DNA from 2 places in the Vibrio gigantis genome. Region 1 is predicted to be linked to the other one. Evidence: riboswitches for the same ligand, from Rfam matches in the RefSeq annotation. Region 1 holds a riboswitch; the other holds the start of a gene.

Region 1 (8,044 bases):
ACCAATTTTGTGGTGTGGCAACGCAAACCGAGTGAGAGCTTGGTGAAGAACAGTGTATTACAAGGAGGTAATCATGGTAAGTAGAACGTCAACACAACATGAAGTAGTGGTTCAAGACGCAACCTTAAGTCATAAGATAACAGCCAACAACGACATAGCTTTAAGTAACGAAATGGCTGCAAAGAACAAAGCCACTTGGAAAGTTTACTTAACGCTGACCAAGCCTAAAGTGGTTGCTTTGATGTTGCTGACGACATTGGTCGGGATGTGTCTGGCTGTGCCTAATGGCTTACCTTTACAGCAAGCACTGTGCGGAATGATTGGGATAGGACTAATGGCGGGTTCAGCAGCTGCATTTAACCACTTGATCGATAAAAAGATCGACGGTCAGATGACTCGAACAAACCGACGACCTTTACCGTCAGGTGAGCTGAGTAGTGTGCGTGTATTCAGCTTTGCAGCGGGTATCGGCTTACTTGGATTCGTCACGCTTGTCGTGTGGGTCAATCAACTCACCGCTTGGCTAACTTTTGCAAGCTTGTTGGGTTATGCAGTGATTTATACCATGTACTTAAAGCGAGCGACGCCACAAAACATCGTGATTGCTGGGATCGCAGGTGCAATGCCTCCGCTATTGGGTTGGACGGCGGTTACCAATGAGTTGCACTCAAATGCTTGGTTGTTGGTGATGATCATCTTTATTTGGACGCCTCCGCACTTCTGGGCGTTGGCAATTCATCGTCGTGATGAGTATGCCAAAGTGAATATCCCCATGCTGCCTGTGACCCACGGAATCGAATACACTAAGACTTCTATTTTGCTCTATACCTTGTTGTTGAGCATCGTGTGTATATTGCCGGTGTTAGTCGGCATGAGCAGCTGGATATATTTGAGCGCTTCATTGGTGCTCAACGGTGGGTTTGTTTACCACGCTTGGGTACTTAAGTATCGTGATGAGCCTAATATGGCGATGAAGACCTTTAAGTTCTCCATCTATCATCTCATGATCTTGTTTGTTGCTCTGTTGGCAGACCACTATCTACTTTAACAACTGGCGTTTTTACTTTTACTGAACAAGAAAACGGATGCTTTGGGCATCCGTTTTTGTTTGGTTGATGACTAAAACGCACTTAATACAAAGTAAGTATCTAGCGAGTACTTAGTCCACTTTGTTCCAAGCACTTTGCCAGTGTGAACCGACACCTGGTTCGTACTGAGTTGCTGTTGGAGCCCATTGAACACAGTAACCAGAGTATGGGAACTCTTTACACTGATAAACGCCGCCGTCGCTGCTCAGAACCTTTGTTCCTGCTGTGTAAGACTCAATGCTTTCTGGGAACACGAAGTCGTAGTCGCCTGCTGGTGGCGGTGTTTGCTCGTCCATTAGGTGGAAATCAAGCGTGTTCTGATCCACTAAGTTACCTTGGTCATCTTTCGTCACAACCACAAGCATGTGGTGGCCAGCTTCAGACTTAGAAAGAGTCAGCTGAACACCTTCAACTTGTCCGTCTGTTAGGTCCGATTTCTGAGATGCAAGCGCTTCACGGTGATGGTTGTACACGGTAAGCTCAGCTTGGATATCGCCTGTTGCCGCTAACGTAAGATCTAGCTGGGTAGGTTGGCTCTCATCGATAATGTACTCTGACTCTAGACCTGTTACTTCTAGCTCATGCTCTGGCTCTGGAGTATCAATCTTGTAGCCGATTTCTACACTGTTAAAGCCAGAGCCTGCTTTTAGATAAACAGGGTTAGTGCCGTAAACGGGGGCGAAATCACCTTGGTCGTTCAATTGACCTGCTTTGATTTGCGTCTGCTCTTGGTTGATTTTAGAAGAAAGAGCGTAAGACCAATTATTGGCTTTGCCTTGCTCAGAACTTTCAATCACAAGCTCAGTGCTGTATGAAGCGTTCTCACCGGATTGATCGAATACGCGAGTGTAAACAGCGTCACCTACATTCAGGTCTTGTGTTGGGTTGATTTGACCGCCTTGATCCCAATCAGGAATGATAGGACCGTCGCCATCAAACTTCACGTCGATAACGTTGTAGAAAGCCGCAGCAGTGTCACCTACATCCCATACCGCAAGGATCACTTGATAACCTTCGCGTTCTGGCACATTACACAAGTGGCTTACTTGCATCGGTGGCTGTTTCATATTGCCTTCAACAACACAGAATGGCGTTAAGTCAAAGGAGCTGCGTGCCAAAGGCTGGTTTGGGTTCCAGTCTGGTTGAGTAATGTAATATTTCCAATCGCGAGTCTTGTGGTTAGCTGTGAACGTCCATTCAAAGTACTGAGAACCAGACTTGATAGGGCGTTTAACCCAGCGATCTGCTTTTTGCTCGTCTAGTGCTGCTGCTAAAGAAGATTGCGCACTGGCGATTTTCCCATCAGCAGGGCCGACTTCAGGAAAGCCTTCAGGGCCTTCCACACTTTGTGGCTCGTATTGGATACCACCACAGTTGGTGTTTTTCTCTTGCGTATCACTCGCGGGGAACTTACATAGGGCAACACGGCTCTCAGCAACGCCATTGTTGTATGCAGAGACATAACCGTGACCGAAGCTTGCACCGCTTACGCTAAGTAGCGATAGTGCGATGAGCGATTTTTTTGGGAGTTGTTTCATTATTTGTCCTTACTGTATTTGGCCGACAAAAAAGAGAACACTCCGGCATGCATTTACACTTAAATCCTATTAAGTGGCGGCCCCGCTATCATAGACAGAATATTTGTCGACAGACCGGTGGCTTTGCGTCCTATTCTTTCAAATAGTTTGCCAGAAGTGCGTTTGAGCAAACGAAATGTAGCCAACCAGTTTTATAAATGCGAATCAATCGATTGAAATGTGGAATGCCAATCTCGAACTTTTAATTCTTAATACAAATTAACTTGCTATATATTTCTTAAGTTAATGTATAAAATATTGATATAAATAAAGAAAGCATTTGCTCTAATCGTTTTTGTGAATGCTTTGAGTCTTTGTGCTTCGTTCTGTAGAACAATTGTGCTCATATCAAAACCAAACCTTTGGTTTCCACTAACCGAACTCTGACATGTCATGTATGAAAAAACGGACAATTGATTGGTATGAATTATATAAAGGAGTCGGTATGGAATTCACAGAACAAGACAGAGATGCGTTGTATCAAACGTGGATGTCACAAAAATCGAGAATGCGAATTACGCAGATGGAGTTTTCAAAAAAGCTAGGGATGAACCAGCTTGATTTCTCAAATGTACTGCGAGGGGAGACGCCATTGACCATGTCTTTCATCAGTCACTTTTGCCGTTTACTTCATTTAGAACCTAGAAATGTGTTCCCTTCACTTAAAGAAGGTAATGAGTCTGGACCTAAAGTGGTGTATTTGAAAAGTAGAATGAGTGTTGATGGCGAGATTCAAAACGCTTATATCGAAGGAAATCAGGTGATTGTAGAGTATGCTCATACCGTGCAGCATGACTAATTTTAGAGCTAGCTCTGAGTTTTAACCCCTTTTTCTACAATCTTCTCACATAGGGTATGGCATACTTAGTTGGATTTTTCTATTTAATGTAAGTGCGCTATGAAACCTTTAAAACTTCTCTTGCTTGTTGCAACCAGCATTTTTTTGTTTGGTTGTGCAGGCGGTCCAATTAAAACCGCAACCAAGTTCACCAGTTATGAAGATTTTCAGCCAGGTCCTGACGGTGGTGTTGACTTAGTTTGGGCCAGAATCGGTCTGCGTGACGCACAGCGTTTGAAATCCAAGTTAGATGATTACGATTCTGTAGTGATCGACCAAATTTTTGTTTTGGCAGAAGAAGGTTCGTTAGAGCAGGACGAAATTCAGGTGCTCACTACCCACATGGTTGCGCGTTTGGAAGAGAAAATATCGCCTCATAAAACGATTGTCGATGAACCTACAGGAAAGACGCTGCGCTTGAGTATCGCTCTAAGTAACGTTGAAACGCCCAACCCGATCTTAGCTGTAACGAGCAGTGTTCTGCCGTTTGGTCTTGCGATGTCAACCATATCTAAGGTGACAATAGGCGAACACAGCAATGTTGGGAGTGCGAGTGTAGAGTTATTGGTCAGTGATGCTCAAGAGGGGACGCCATTGTTTGCTGCAATCGACCGAGAAGCGGGGAATAAAGATTTTTCAACCATGATTGATTCGCTAGATGATGCCAAAGACGCGATCAACTATTGGGTTGAACGTTTAGGTGATACTCTACAGAACATAGATGACGCTTAGAAAGACCGAATAATGCTAGAGAAAGAGAACCTGATTAAGTTGGCTCGAATGCAGATGCCATTTGGAAAGTACGCGGGTCGTACACTGATTGACTTACCTGAAGAATATTTGCTGTGGTTCGACAAAAAGGGATTCCCGTCAGGCGAACTAGGCGACTTATTAAAATTGTGCCTTGCTCTCAAAATTGAAGGGCTTGATAGTGTCGTCAAGCCATTGAAAAGAATGTAATTAAACAAAAGCTCACGCTGATAACGTGAGCTTTTTTGTTTTTCAGTTCTACACAATTTCACAGGAATGCTGAAGCTTGAATAATTACTACTCTTGCTTTCCTATAAATTACGCAATCGATAACGTGTAAATAATGTTATACGGGGTGTTTTAAATATAAAACACAAAAAAATTGCGTTTATTTTCAATTAGTGATTGAAACTAGAGTTTTTACTAGTTAAGTTACAGGGAACAAGAAGATTAGTGCTGATAGAAAGTGACGTGAGACAACGTACATTCAGCTCAAGGATAGAAAAAAGGAAGAAGTAAGCAATGTTCCAGACTGATGATGTAAGAATTAACAAAGTAAAAGAGTTATTACCACCTGTTGCTGTTTTAGAAAAGTTTGCAGCGACAGAAATTGCTTCTTCTACAACCTTTGAAAGCCGTAAAGCGATTCACAATATTTTAGAAGATAGTGACGATCGCTTGCTTGTAATTGTTGGTCCATGTTCTATTCATGACACAGAAGCTGCTCTTGAGTACGGCAAGCGTTTAAAAGTGCTGCGTGACGAACTCGGCGATAAGCTTGAAATCGTAATGCGTGTTTACTTTGAAAAACCACGCACAACGGTAGGTTGGAAAGGTCTAATCAACGACCCGTACATGAACGATACGTTCAAACTAAATGATGGCCTTCGTTTAGGACGTAAGCTACTGCTTGACCTAACTGACATGGGCATGCCAACGGCAAGTGAATTCCTAGATATGATCACGCCTCAATACGTTGCTGACCTAATCAGTTGGGGTGCAATTGGCGCACGTACGACAGAATCTCAAGTTCACCGTGAGCTGGCTTCAGGCCTATCTTGCCCAGTTGGTTTTAAGAATGGTACTGATGGCAACATCAAGATCGCAACAGATGCTATTCGCTCTGCTAGCGCTTCTCACCACTTCTTATCGGTAACTAAGTACGGTCATTCAGCTATTGTTGAAACAGCAGGTAACCCTGATTGTCATATCATCCTACGCGGTGGTAAAGAGCCAAATTATAGTGCAGAGCACGTTGGTAAGATTAAAGAAGAGCTAGCAGCTTCAGGTCTTCCACAAAAAGTGATGATCGATTTCAGTCACGCGAACAGCTCTAAGCAGTTCAAACGTCAAATGAACGTGTCTGATGACGTGAGCGCACAAATTTCTGGTGGTGACAAAGCTATCTTCGGTGTGATGATTGAATCTCACCTTGTTGAAGGTCGCCAAGACTTGGTTGATGGTAAAGCTGCAACTTACGGCCAATCTGTTACTGATGCTTGTATTGGTTGGGAAGATACTGAAACAGTGCTGCGCCAGCTAGCAGACGCAGTTGAAGCTCGTCGCAACAAGTAAGTTGGTTTGCTTTAATTAGCTTTTAAAACGACTTAGATTATTTAAGGCCCTTACTCGCTTTTGTGAGTAAGGGCTTTTTTATACGCCTCTCATTTTAAGGTTTGCTATCCCATAAAGATATTTACTTATTGTATGCTGAATGGTTAAATAGTGTGGTGTTCCATAAACTGAAGAGTCGTACCAATGAAAGTAGTATTGGCGAGTGTAGTATTAATTGCGCTAAACACGTTTTCTATATCAAATGTACAAGCTGCAACAGGGCTCAACGCAGAGCAACTATGTAAAGCTGGCCTTGCACTAGCGATTGACAAGCAACCTCGTGGTATTAAAGCGACGTCAGGAAAAAGCAATCAGCGTATCTTGCTTAGCTTGAAAGATGGGCAGAACGATTGGGATTACCGTTGCGACGTAAACCGCGGTAACAAAACGATCAAGTTGGAAGCTAGAGAGCTCAAGCGTAACGATAAGTTCTTGGGCCAAGCGATTCGTTATGATGTTGCTGACGCGAAGCGCTCAGTAAAAGTAACAATGAAAAAGCGCAAAGGCTCTGGCGTGATCAGCGAAACTTATACGTCGCGCCAGCTTAAATAGTACAGTTTTCTTACATGAGAAAGCCGCAACTATTTGCGGCTTTTTTGAACTAGACAATGACAAGATAAGCCTACCTGATTAGGTTGAGTAGCTCTTCCACTTTTTCTGTTAACAAAGTTCTATTTTGTCTGGTTTCTACGTTAAGGCGGATTAATGGTTCGGTATTGGACTTTCTCAAGTTGAAACGCCACTCGCCCATGTTGATGCTGATTCCATCGGTATGATCGATGTGTACAGCACTCTTTTGGTAGCGTGATAGTACACGAGCCATAACCTTTTCAGAGTCTGCTACCTCGCGATTTATCTCGCCTGAAGAAGGGAATTTGTTCATGCTTGATCTGATGAGTTGGTGGAGAGATTGTTGAGTCTTACTGAGCAGTTCAATGACTAGTAGCCAAGGAATCATCCCTGAGTCGCAATACCCAAAGTCACGGAAGTAGTGATGTGCGCTCATTTCTCCACCGTACACTGCGTTGAGCTCTCGCATTTTCTCTTTGATCAAAGCATGCCCAGCTTTGACTCCAACAGCGTTTCCACCGAGTCTATCTGCAATCTCTATCGTATTCCATGTCATACGCATGTCGTGTAGTACAGTTGCATTGGAGTCTTTCAGCAAGAAGGCTTCGGTTAGCAGACCTACGATGTAGTAACCCTCAATGTAATTGCCTTTTTCATCAAAGAAGAAACAACGATCAAAATCACCATCCCATGCGATGCCAAGGTTTGCGGAGTGCTCTAAAACGGCATCGCGAGTGGCTGCTTGGTTTTCTTTGAGTAAAGGGTTAGGAATGCCATTTGGGAACATCCCATCAGGAATGTGATGAACCTTGATGAAGACGATTGGAACATTAAATTCGTTGAACTTAGTCTCTAGAGCATCAATGACATGCCCAGCAACGCCGTTTCCCGCGTTAACCACAATCTTCATCGGTGATAGCTTTGACGGGGTTACGTATGAGAGTAGGTGATCCACATAAGGAGCGAGAATACTGGCCGTTCTAATGAAATTATCGGCTTGATCATGGCTGATCGGTTGTTCGCTGATTCTCTCATGCTCTAGAGCTTCCATGCGCTGTTTAATTACATCTAACCCATTGCTTTTACTGATTGGATTAGCATCTAGACCGACTAACTTCATGCCGTTGTAATTGATTGGATTGTGGCTTGCCGTAATCTGGACTCCGCCAATGGCTTGTAGGTGGGGAGTTGCAAAGTAGACTTCTTCTGTGCCTGTCATACCGAGATCTACCACGTTGATCCCTGATTCAATCAAGCCCTTGGTCATCGCTTTCTGCAGTGGTAGTGAGGTTTCGCGATTATCACGACCAATGACTACTTGAGCCAGCTCACCGAATGACGTTTTAGATGCCTTTGAAAGGACATATTCGCCAAATGCTCTACCAAGCAGGTAAGCAAGGTGCTCATTGATTTGTTTACCAATGACTCCTCGGACATCGTTATTTTTAAAGCAGCTGAGTTCTAAATTCTGTTTCATTCTATCGTCGCTGCTTTAGTTCGATTTGTTGATTTGAGGTGAGCTAGATTGTTCGCTTCGCCCATAGCTATCTTGATATCGGATGATGTCGTCTTCGCTCAAATGGCTGCCGGTTTGTACTTCAATCATT
Region 2 (8,044 bases), on a different replicon from region 1:
CAATGTTAATTCTCGCTTTTCTGGGTTTAGCCCTAGTGATGTTTACTACCAAAAGGAAGACTGGTTGCCTAATCACCCTTTCAGCCCTATGTGGTATTTTCCTAATCGCTTTCCAGCCAGTTTCTAGTCAACTTTTAATGCCAATGGAAAGGCAACACACCGCTTTTTTACCTGTCGACGAAACCGTCGATTATGTAATGGTCCTTGGAAGTGGTCATGTCGTAGACGACCAAATCCCACCAACATCAGAGCTTAGCCGCACAGGTTTGATGCGTTTGAGTGAAGGGATTCGTATTCTACGCCTTTACCCTGGTGCAAAACTCATTTTATCTGGCTATGGCGGAGCTACTGAAGTCAGTAATGCAAGAATGATGGCCAAGGTTGCGCTAGCTCTTGGCGTTGCAAAACCAGACATCATTTTACTTGAAACAGCAAAAGACACTTGGGAAGAAGCTCGTCAAGCTGCAGCATTTGTTAAAAACAAAAGGATGGTGTTGGTGACATCTGCGAGCCATATGACTCGCGCACTCAATGAATTCCATGCTGCAGGCATGAAACCATTACCAGCTCCAACCAACTACCTCGCTCAGAAAGGGGTTTTGCAACCTTGGAATAAATACATGCCTAAAGCAGCCTATCTTGAACAGACTGAGCGTTATTGGCACGAAACCATGGGATTGGTCTGGCAAAGCCTACGCGACTGGCTAGACACCAGTAACGATATTTCGGAAGAACCAGTTGTTGTTACTGAGCCTTCGATCTTGATAGAGACAGACGGTGAAGTTTCTGCGGCTCAGTAAACTCAACCTAATATTTCTCTTTGCCTTATGTTTAACTCAGCCTATTGGCAGGTGGAATCGCAAAACAATTCGTAGGCTGTCAGTTCAATAACGACAACCGAGAAGCAATAAAAAAGCCGAGACATCAATGATGTCTCGGCTTTTTCGTTCACATGTCGTTGCTGACTAAAGGTTCACGAAGAACATTAGTCACCAGCGAACATGTAACCTTCACCATGAACCGTCACAAAGATTTGTGGGTTCTTAGGGTCAAATTCCATTTTTGCACGCATGCGACGGATAAGTACGTCGATGGTACGGTCATTAGGTGCGTCTACTCGGTGGCTGATCATATTCAGAATACGTTCGCGGCTTAATACTTGGTTAGGGTAAGAAGACAAAGCCACTAGCAGTTCGTATTCTGCTTTAGTCAGTTTCACCGGTTCGCCGTTTTTGCTTAACGCGCGACGAGGGATATCAAATGTCCACTCACCAAAACGAACCACAGACTCATCTAATGTTTCTTCTACTGCGCCCGCTGCTGTTTTACGAGCGGCAGAGATGCGCCAAAGTAGGTTTTTAACTCGAACCAATAACTCGCGAAGTTCGAAGGGTTTAGTAACGTAATCGTCAGCGCCCATTTCAAGGCCAACGATTTTGTCGATGCTATCCGTGCGTCCAGTAACTAAAATAATTCCAATGTCTGATTGACTGCGTAATTCGCGAGTTAGCATCAATCCATCTTCGCCTGGTAAGTTGATGTCTAGCATAATGAGGTCAACGTTGTTTTCTTCTAACACGTTTCTCATTTGAGCACCGCTTTCTGCTTCGCTCACTGTGTAACCTTCGTTCTGGAAGTACCCAACCAGTTTACTGCGGGTTACCACATCATCTTCTACGACTAATACGTGATAGCTCATCTACACCACTTTTCTTATTTAATAGTTTCAGTGACCATTCTATTCATAACTCGTAACAATTCTAGTGGTACACGAGATAAAAGCCAGAAAGATGAATCTTTTTTGATACAAGACAATCTTAAACCTTGCTATTTATCGTCCATCGCAATTCAATATAGGCATTACTACTAACGAGTAACTTTGCTTTTCGCAAATAACCTTGTTATTCAGCCTTGGTGTGCTTCTACACAAGTAACTTCAAGATACATATAAGTAACACCGCAAGACTAAATCAGGATCTAAGAAATGAAAGATACGAAAGCATTCAACGAGCAAAGAGCAGAAATATACTGGTGGCTATCAAGCTTATTCGCTAAAGAGCTCACTCAAGAAGAACTCGATCACTACCACTCTGTTGAAATTCGTTCTTTCCTAACTGGTTTAGGCGAAAATCAAACACTAAAACCATCGATAGATAAGTTAGTAGATGCGCTTAACCGTCTACAAACACGTGAAGATGCTCAGCTAGAGCTGTCTGCAGACTTTTGCGATCTTTTCTTAAAGACAGATAAACACGGCGCTCTTCCTTACGCTTCGATGTATATCGGCGAAACTGGCCTTTTGAACGATAAACCAGCAAAAGATATGGAAGAGATCATGGCTAAACACAACTTAGTGGTGAACCAAGACCTAAAAGAGCCAGCAGACCACATCGCTATCGAACTCGATTTCCTTGGCAACCTGATCATCCGTTCTAACGAAACTGAACTTGAAGAAGAACTAGAGAAATCGTTCGCCATTCAACAGCAGTTTATTGAACAGCAGCTGCTTACTTGGGTACCAAAGTTCAATGTAAAATGTCATGACATTGATGAATTCGGTTTCTACGCTTCAGTCTCATCTTTGCTACTCGCATTCTGTCAATTAGACACTCAATATTTAGCTGGTGAATAGCTTATTGGATGACTAGGTAAATAAATTCAGTAGAATGTGACAATTCACCCGGATTTCTGGGTGAATTTTATTGCGAGTAATTTCTAGTCAGTCTAAAATTGTGACCGCAAACGATAAAATATGAAACATTCACGAAATGCTATGCTTATTAAAGTTCAGAGCATTTCGGTGTTAAGACAAGCCGCTCAATAGCGGTTTTTTGTTTTTTAGCACTTTAGTACCCAAAGAGCCCTACAAATTTAAGCTCTTAGTTAGGTAGCTTAACGGCTACTTTATTCCGTACTTTGGGAAAGTAGCTTCTAATAGGATAAAACCATGGCCACTATAAAAGATGTCGCTCGCTTAGCCGGCGTATCAACAACAACCGTTTCTCACGTAATCAATAAAACTCGCTTTGTTGCAGAAGCAACTCAAGAAAAAGTAAACAAAGCGGTAGATGAACTGAACTATGCACCAAGTGCTGTTGCTCGTAGCTTGAAGTGCAATACAACACGCACTATAGGTATGCTAGTGACTCAATCAACTAACCTATTCTTCTCTGAAGTTATCGATGGTGTTGAGAGTTACTGCTACCGTCAAGGTTACACTTTGATCCTGTGTAATACGGGCGGCATCTATGAAAAGCAACGTGACTACATTCGAATGCTTGCAGAGAAACGTGTAGATGGCATTTTAGTTATGTGTTCTGACCTAACTGAAGAACTAAGAGAGATGTTAGACCGTCATGCTGACATCCCTAAAGTTATCATGGACTGGGGACCAGAGAGTTCTCAAGCTGATAAGATCATCGATAACTCTGAAGAAGGTGGCTACCTAGCGACCAAATACCTTATTGAACGAGGTCACTCTAAGATTGCATGTTTAAGTGGCCACTTAGACAAAGCAGCATGTGTTGAACGTATTGCCGGTTACAAGCGCGCACTCAACGAAGCTAAGATTTCTGCCGATGAAAATATGATCATCGAAGGCAACTTCGAGTGTGATACGGCAGTTCTTGCTGCAGAACAAATCGTTGAGATAGAAGATCGTCCAACGGCGGTATTCTGCTTTAACGATACAATGGCTCTCGGCCTAATGAGCCGCTTGCAAGAAAAAGGCATTCGCATTCCTGAAGATATCTCGGTGATCGGTTACGACAATATCGAACTGGCTGAATACTTCTCCCCGCCGTTAACCACCGTTCACCAACCAAAGCGTCGTGTTGGCAAGAATGCATTCGAAATTCTATTAGAGCGCATAAAAGACAAAGATCACGAAAAACGTGTCTTCGAAATGCACCCTGAAATTGTTGAACGAAGTACAGTTAAAACGTTAAATTAATTGACAATTTGAGTTTAATTTCATCAAGCGCACCTTTAGGTGCGCTTTTTTTATCAGCAACCATAATGAACCCAGATGCACAACAGAAAGATCATTAATTGAAGCAACATCACATTTTGAAATATCAACTGTGAGCTTCATTCAACAAAAACTTTATTCTATTTAATCAGTCACGCACAGGGCAAACCACTCGAAAGAGTGAGACGCAAAGCTTCCGGCCTAAACCACTTGTTGGTATGGTAGCGGGGTTACCGATGGCAAAATGCAGTAACTACTAATAATTTAGTAATTTACGGCTTATTGACAATTTAATTGCAACATTTTGCTAATCTCTCGGACCTGCTTATTTGGTGGCGTAGTTCAAATACACCGAGATAAATAACATGGATAAACCGATACTAAAGGACTCGATGAAGTTATTTGAGTCCCTAGGAAAAATAAAATCACGCTCAATGTTTGGTGGCTTCGGTCTTTTTGCTGATGACACTATGTTTGCTCTGGTTGTAAATGACCAGTTGCACATACGAGCAGACAAATGCACAACGAAGCAATTCGAACAACAAGGGTTTCAACCGTACGTCTACAAAAAACGTGGTTTCCCTGTCGTTACTAAATATTTCGCTTTACCTGAAGGCCTGTGGCAAGACCAAGAGAAAATCTTGGAACTCGCAACGACGTCTCTGGGTTTTGCTAAAGAAGAAAAAGCTGAACAGTCTTCTGCTAAGCCAACCCGACTCAAAGATCTACCAAATCTTCGACTCGCCACTGAGCGTATGTTGAAAAAAGCAGGAATCGATTCCGTAGAACGTTTATATGAATCTGGCTCTGTAAACGCCTTTAACGCCATCAAGGAATCGCATGCGTCCTCTGTCAGTATTGAACTACTGTGGGCGCTAGAAGGTGCAATCAATGGAACACATTGGTCTGTCATACCGCAGCAGCGTCGCGAAGAGCTTATCAATCGCGTCAATTAACATTGTCAGTGCAAACTATATACATAACTAAGCCGCATTCACTGCGGCTTTTTTTATATCTGGTGAAAGTTAATCTATGCTTTGCCTGTCTATCTATACTAATGGTATGCATTGAAAATTTGAGGAAGTATCAATGAGTAAGAAAATGATATTGGGTATTGTATTGGTCATAACGATCGTTTTATTAGGCATTAACTTTGGCCAATACCTCACACTGGAAAATGCCAAAGCACAGCAAGCGGTGCTAAATGACTATATTGGAAGTAACTTTATTGTAGCGGCAGCGACTTACTTCATTGCGTATGTATTGATCACCGCCTTTTCCATTCCTGGGGCAGCAGTTGTTACACTTCTTGGTGCTGCATTGTTTGGCTTCTGGAATAGCTTACTTTTGGTCTCTTTCGCCAGTGCGATCGGTGCAACTCTTGCCTTTTTGAGTAGCCGTTACCTGTTACGTGACTGGATTCAAACCAAATTTGGTGACAAATTAGCGACGATTAATAAGGGTGTTGAAAAAGACGGAGCATTTTATTTATTTTCTCTACGTCTGATTCCTGTATTTCCGTTTTTCCTTATCAACCTGTTGATGGGTCTAACACCGATGTCGGTGAGTCGTTACTACATTACGAGTCAAATCGGGATGTTGCCGGGGACTGCGGTTTTCTTGAACGCTGGTACTCAGCTCGCAGAAATTGATTCACTTTCGGGCATCGTCTCCCCTTCAGTACTATTGTCATTTGCGTTATTGGGGATATTCCCAATTGTTGCTAAATGGTTGATGAATAAGTTTCGCTCAACACCCGTAGCTGAATAACGCATATAGTCGAATAAGGTTCTATTTCAATGAAAATCTTCAGTGCATCGAATCCGACAGAAGCTCATATCATCTGTGGATTGTTAGAAAGTGAGAATATTGCCTGTGAAGTCCGTGGTGAGGGGTTGTTCGGTTTGAAAGGGGAAATCCCATTCACGGAAGAAACTGACCCTTACGTGTGGTTATATGAGCCAGAATTGGCCAGTAAAGCTCGCACGATCGTTAATGACTACCAAAAACAACAAGATTCGATCATCTATGAAGAGTGGCGTTGCGGTGAGTGTCATGAAGTCAACGAGGCGCAATTCGGTTCTTGTTGGCAGTGCGGAGCTAACTCTCCTGAATAAGTGGACTTAATGAAGCCTTAACCGCTTCACCTGATACCTCCTCTAAACAAAAACGGGAAGCTAACAATAGCTTCCCGTTTTTATTTCAATTCTGTTCAGATCACTGACTTAAAAATCATTGAATTTGCTTTTGGATAAACTCGATAGAGTGCTGATTAAATTCTTCAGGATTTTCGACATTACATACATGCCCACAGTTAGCTATTTCAACTAACTCGCTCGACTCGTGCGCTTCGACCATCTCTTTAACAGGTTTGATGAACATGTAATCTCGCTCCCCCATCAAATACAAAGTCGGAATCGGCAGCTCTCTGTCTTTGAAATACTTCATCAATGGGTTCACATCAGCCGTTAGGATAAACCAGCGTTTAAATTCTTTCTGGCACAATTTTTTGGCTTCACGGATAAACAGGTGGCGTGATTCTTTCTGACTCTTTTGCGGCATCACAACATAAGCAAAAAGGCTGTATAACCACATGTAAGGGATGATGTGCTTGCTAAGGTTACCCAACTTGATTAAGACTTGAGAGCGAGTGTTAAGTTTAGTAACGGCCCCCCCCAAGACCATTGAGCGTACACGGCCAGCAGCAAGCTCCGCGACATTTCGAACAATAATAGTGCCTAAAGACATGCCGACGAAATGTGCAGAACGGATTTTGAGGTGATCTAATACTTTAAGAATATCAAGCGTCACCGATTTGAACGTATAACGATTCGAAATCAGTTCTTTAAGTATGTTGTCTGATTTACCATGCCCTCTCAAGTCAATGAGCAGCAAGTTGAAATGCTGTTTATACGCTTTGATCTGCTTGAACCAGATGGAGGAGCTACCTCCTGCGCCATGCACAAATACAACCCACTCATCGCTCGTAGGGTGAGTAAATGTTTTATGAAATAGTAAACTCTCAGACATACCTATCGCTTTAATTATTAGAATGGAGCTATGCCTCATCACGAGGCAATGACTAAGGATATCACGCTATTAAGAACTTTAAGTGATAATAGTGTCAAACCTATCATTAATCATATGAATATCTACCTCACCTGTTCTACCTGACTAAAATGAGTTTGCAAGCTTTGTCTTCGTAAACGTGATGTGCTCTGACCAGAAAACAAAAAGGCACTCTACAATGAGAGCGCCTTAATTTACCACATGCTGTTATTGTGTTCCGGCTAGTTTTAAAACTGAATCAATAAGTTAAAGTGCTGAATGGTACATAGCGAGATATTCTTTAGCCGCGTCTTCCCAACTAAAGTCTTGCTGCATCGCGTAAAGCTGAACACGCTTAATTTCAGAAGGGTTTTGCGCGTAAAGCAACAATGAACGATGCAATACGGCCAGTAACGCTTGCGGTGTTGGCTCTTCAAAAGCAAAACCAGTCGCAAAGTCAGGATCCTGATCGTAATCATTCACACTGTCTTTTAAACCTCCAACAGAACGAACAATCGGTAAAGTACCGTAAGCCATGCTGTAGATTTGGTTTAAACCACAAGGCTCAAATTCCGAAGGCATCAAGAAGAAATCGGAGCCCGCTTCAACCAAGTGCGCAAGTTCATTATTGTACGCTTCTACGAACGAGAACTTGTCTGAGTGAAGTGCTGATAGCTCTTTCAATTGACTCGCCAAAACCGGATCGCCAGTACCGACAATCACAATCTGAAGGTCGTTTTTCAAGAACTGCTCGATGATAGGCAGTAAGTAGTGAACACCTTTCTGATTCGTTAAACGACAAACCATGCCATAAACTGCGCAATCAGCAACGGGTAAACCAACGTCTTGTTGCAGCTTTTGCTTACAAGCTGATTTTCCGCGAGCCATGCTGTGCTTCGTTGCTTTGTATTTACGAGGTAGGAAAGCATCCGTTTCTGGATTCCAAGCACCGTAATCACAACCATTCAAAATGCCAAAAAGATCAGCCGATCTGTATTGGAATTCTGCCGCCATACCGTGGCTACC

Evidence for each region. Region 1 has a riboswitch for cyclic di-GMP ahead of gbpA (N-acetylglucosamine-binding protein GbpA). Riboswitches for the same ligand answer to the same signal wherever they lie in the genome.
Region 2: linked by a shared signal. The riboswitch ahead of OCV56_RS10290 (TfoX/Sxy family DNA transformation protein) and the one ahead of gbpA (N-acetylglucosamine-binding protein GbpA) in region 1 are both predicted to bind cyclic di-GMP.

What each region holds. Positions count from the first base shown of each region.
Region 1 is NZ_AP025493.1:743,463-751,506, reverse strand. Features, by position in the region: gene OCV56_RS19455 (COX15/CtaA family protein) at 1-84, shown strand, start outside; gene cyoE (heme o synthase) at 74-1,048, shown strand; gene gbpA (N-acetylglucosamine-binding protein GbpA) at 1,160-2,626, opposite strand; cyclic di-GMP riboswitch class I at 2,699-2,788, opposite strand; gene OCV56_RS19440 (hypothetical protein) at 3,111-3,464, shown strand; gene OCV56_RS19435 (DUF3313 domain-containing protein) at 3,564-4,235, shown strand; gene OCV56_RS19430 (DUF3820 family protein) at 4,248-4,463, shown strand; gene aroG (3-deoxy-7-phosphoheptulonate synthase AroG) at 4,776-5,828, shown strand; gene OCV56_RS19420 (hypothetical protein) at 6,012-6,419, shown strand; gene OCV56_RS19415 (phosphohexomutase domain-containing protein) at 6,490-7,914, opposite strand; gene OCV56_RS19410 (mannose-1-phosphate guanylyltransferase/mannose-6-phosphate isomerase) at 7,930-8,044, opposite strand, start outside.
Region 2 is NZ_AP025492.1:2,342,815-2,350,858, forward strand. Features, by position in the region: gene elyC (envelope biogenesis factor ElyC) at 1-800, shown strand, start outside; gene torR (two-component system response regulator TorR) at 986-1,699, opposite strand; gene torD (molecular chaperone TorD) at 1,985-2,632, shown strand; gene purR (HTH-type transcriptional repressor PurR) at 2,948-3,952, shown strand; cyclic di-GMP riboswitch class I at 4,123-4,208, shown strand; gene OCV56_RS10290 (TfoX/Sxy family DNA transformation protein) at 4,336-4,926, shown strand; gene OCV56_RS10295 (TVP38/TMEM64 family protein) at 5,060-5,740, shown strand; gene OCV56_RS10300 (putative signal transducing protein) at 5,770-6,087, shown strand; gene OCV56_RS10305 (alpha/beta fold hydrolase) at 6,203-7,000, opposite strand; gene glgA (glycogen synthase GlgA) at 7,286-8,044, opposite strand, start outside.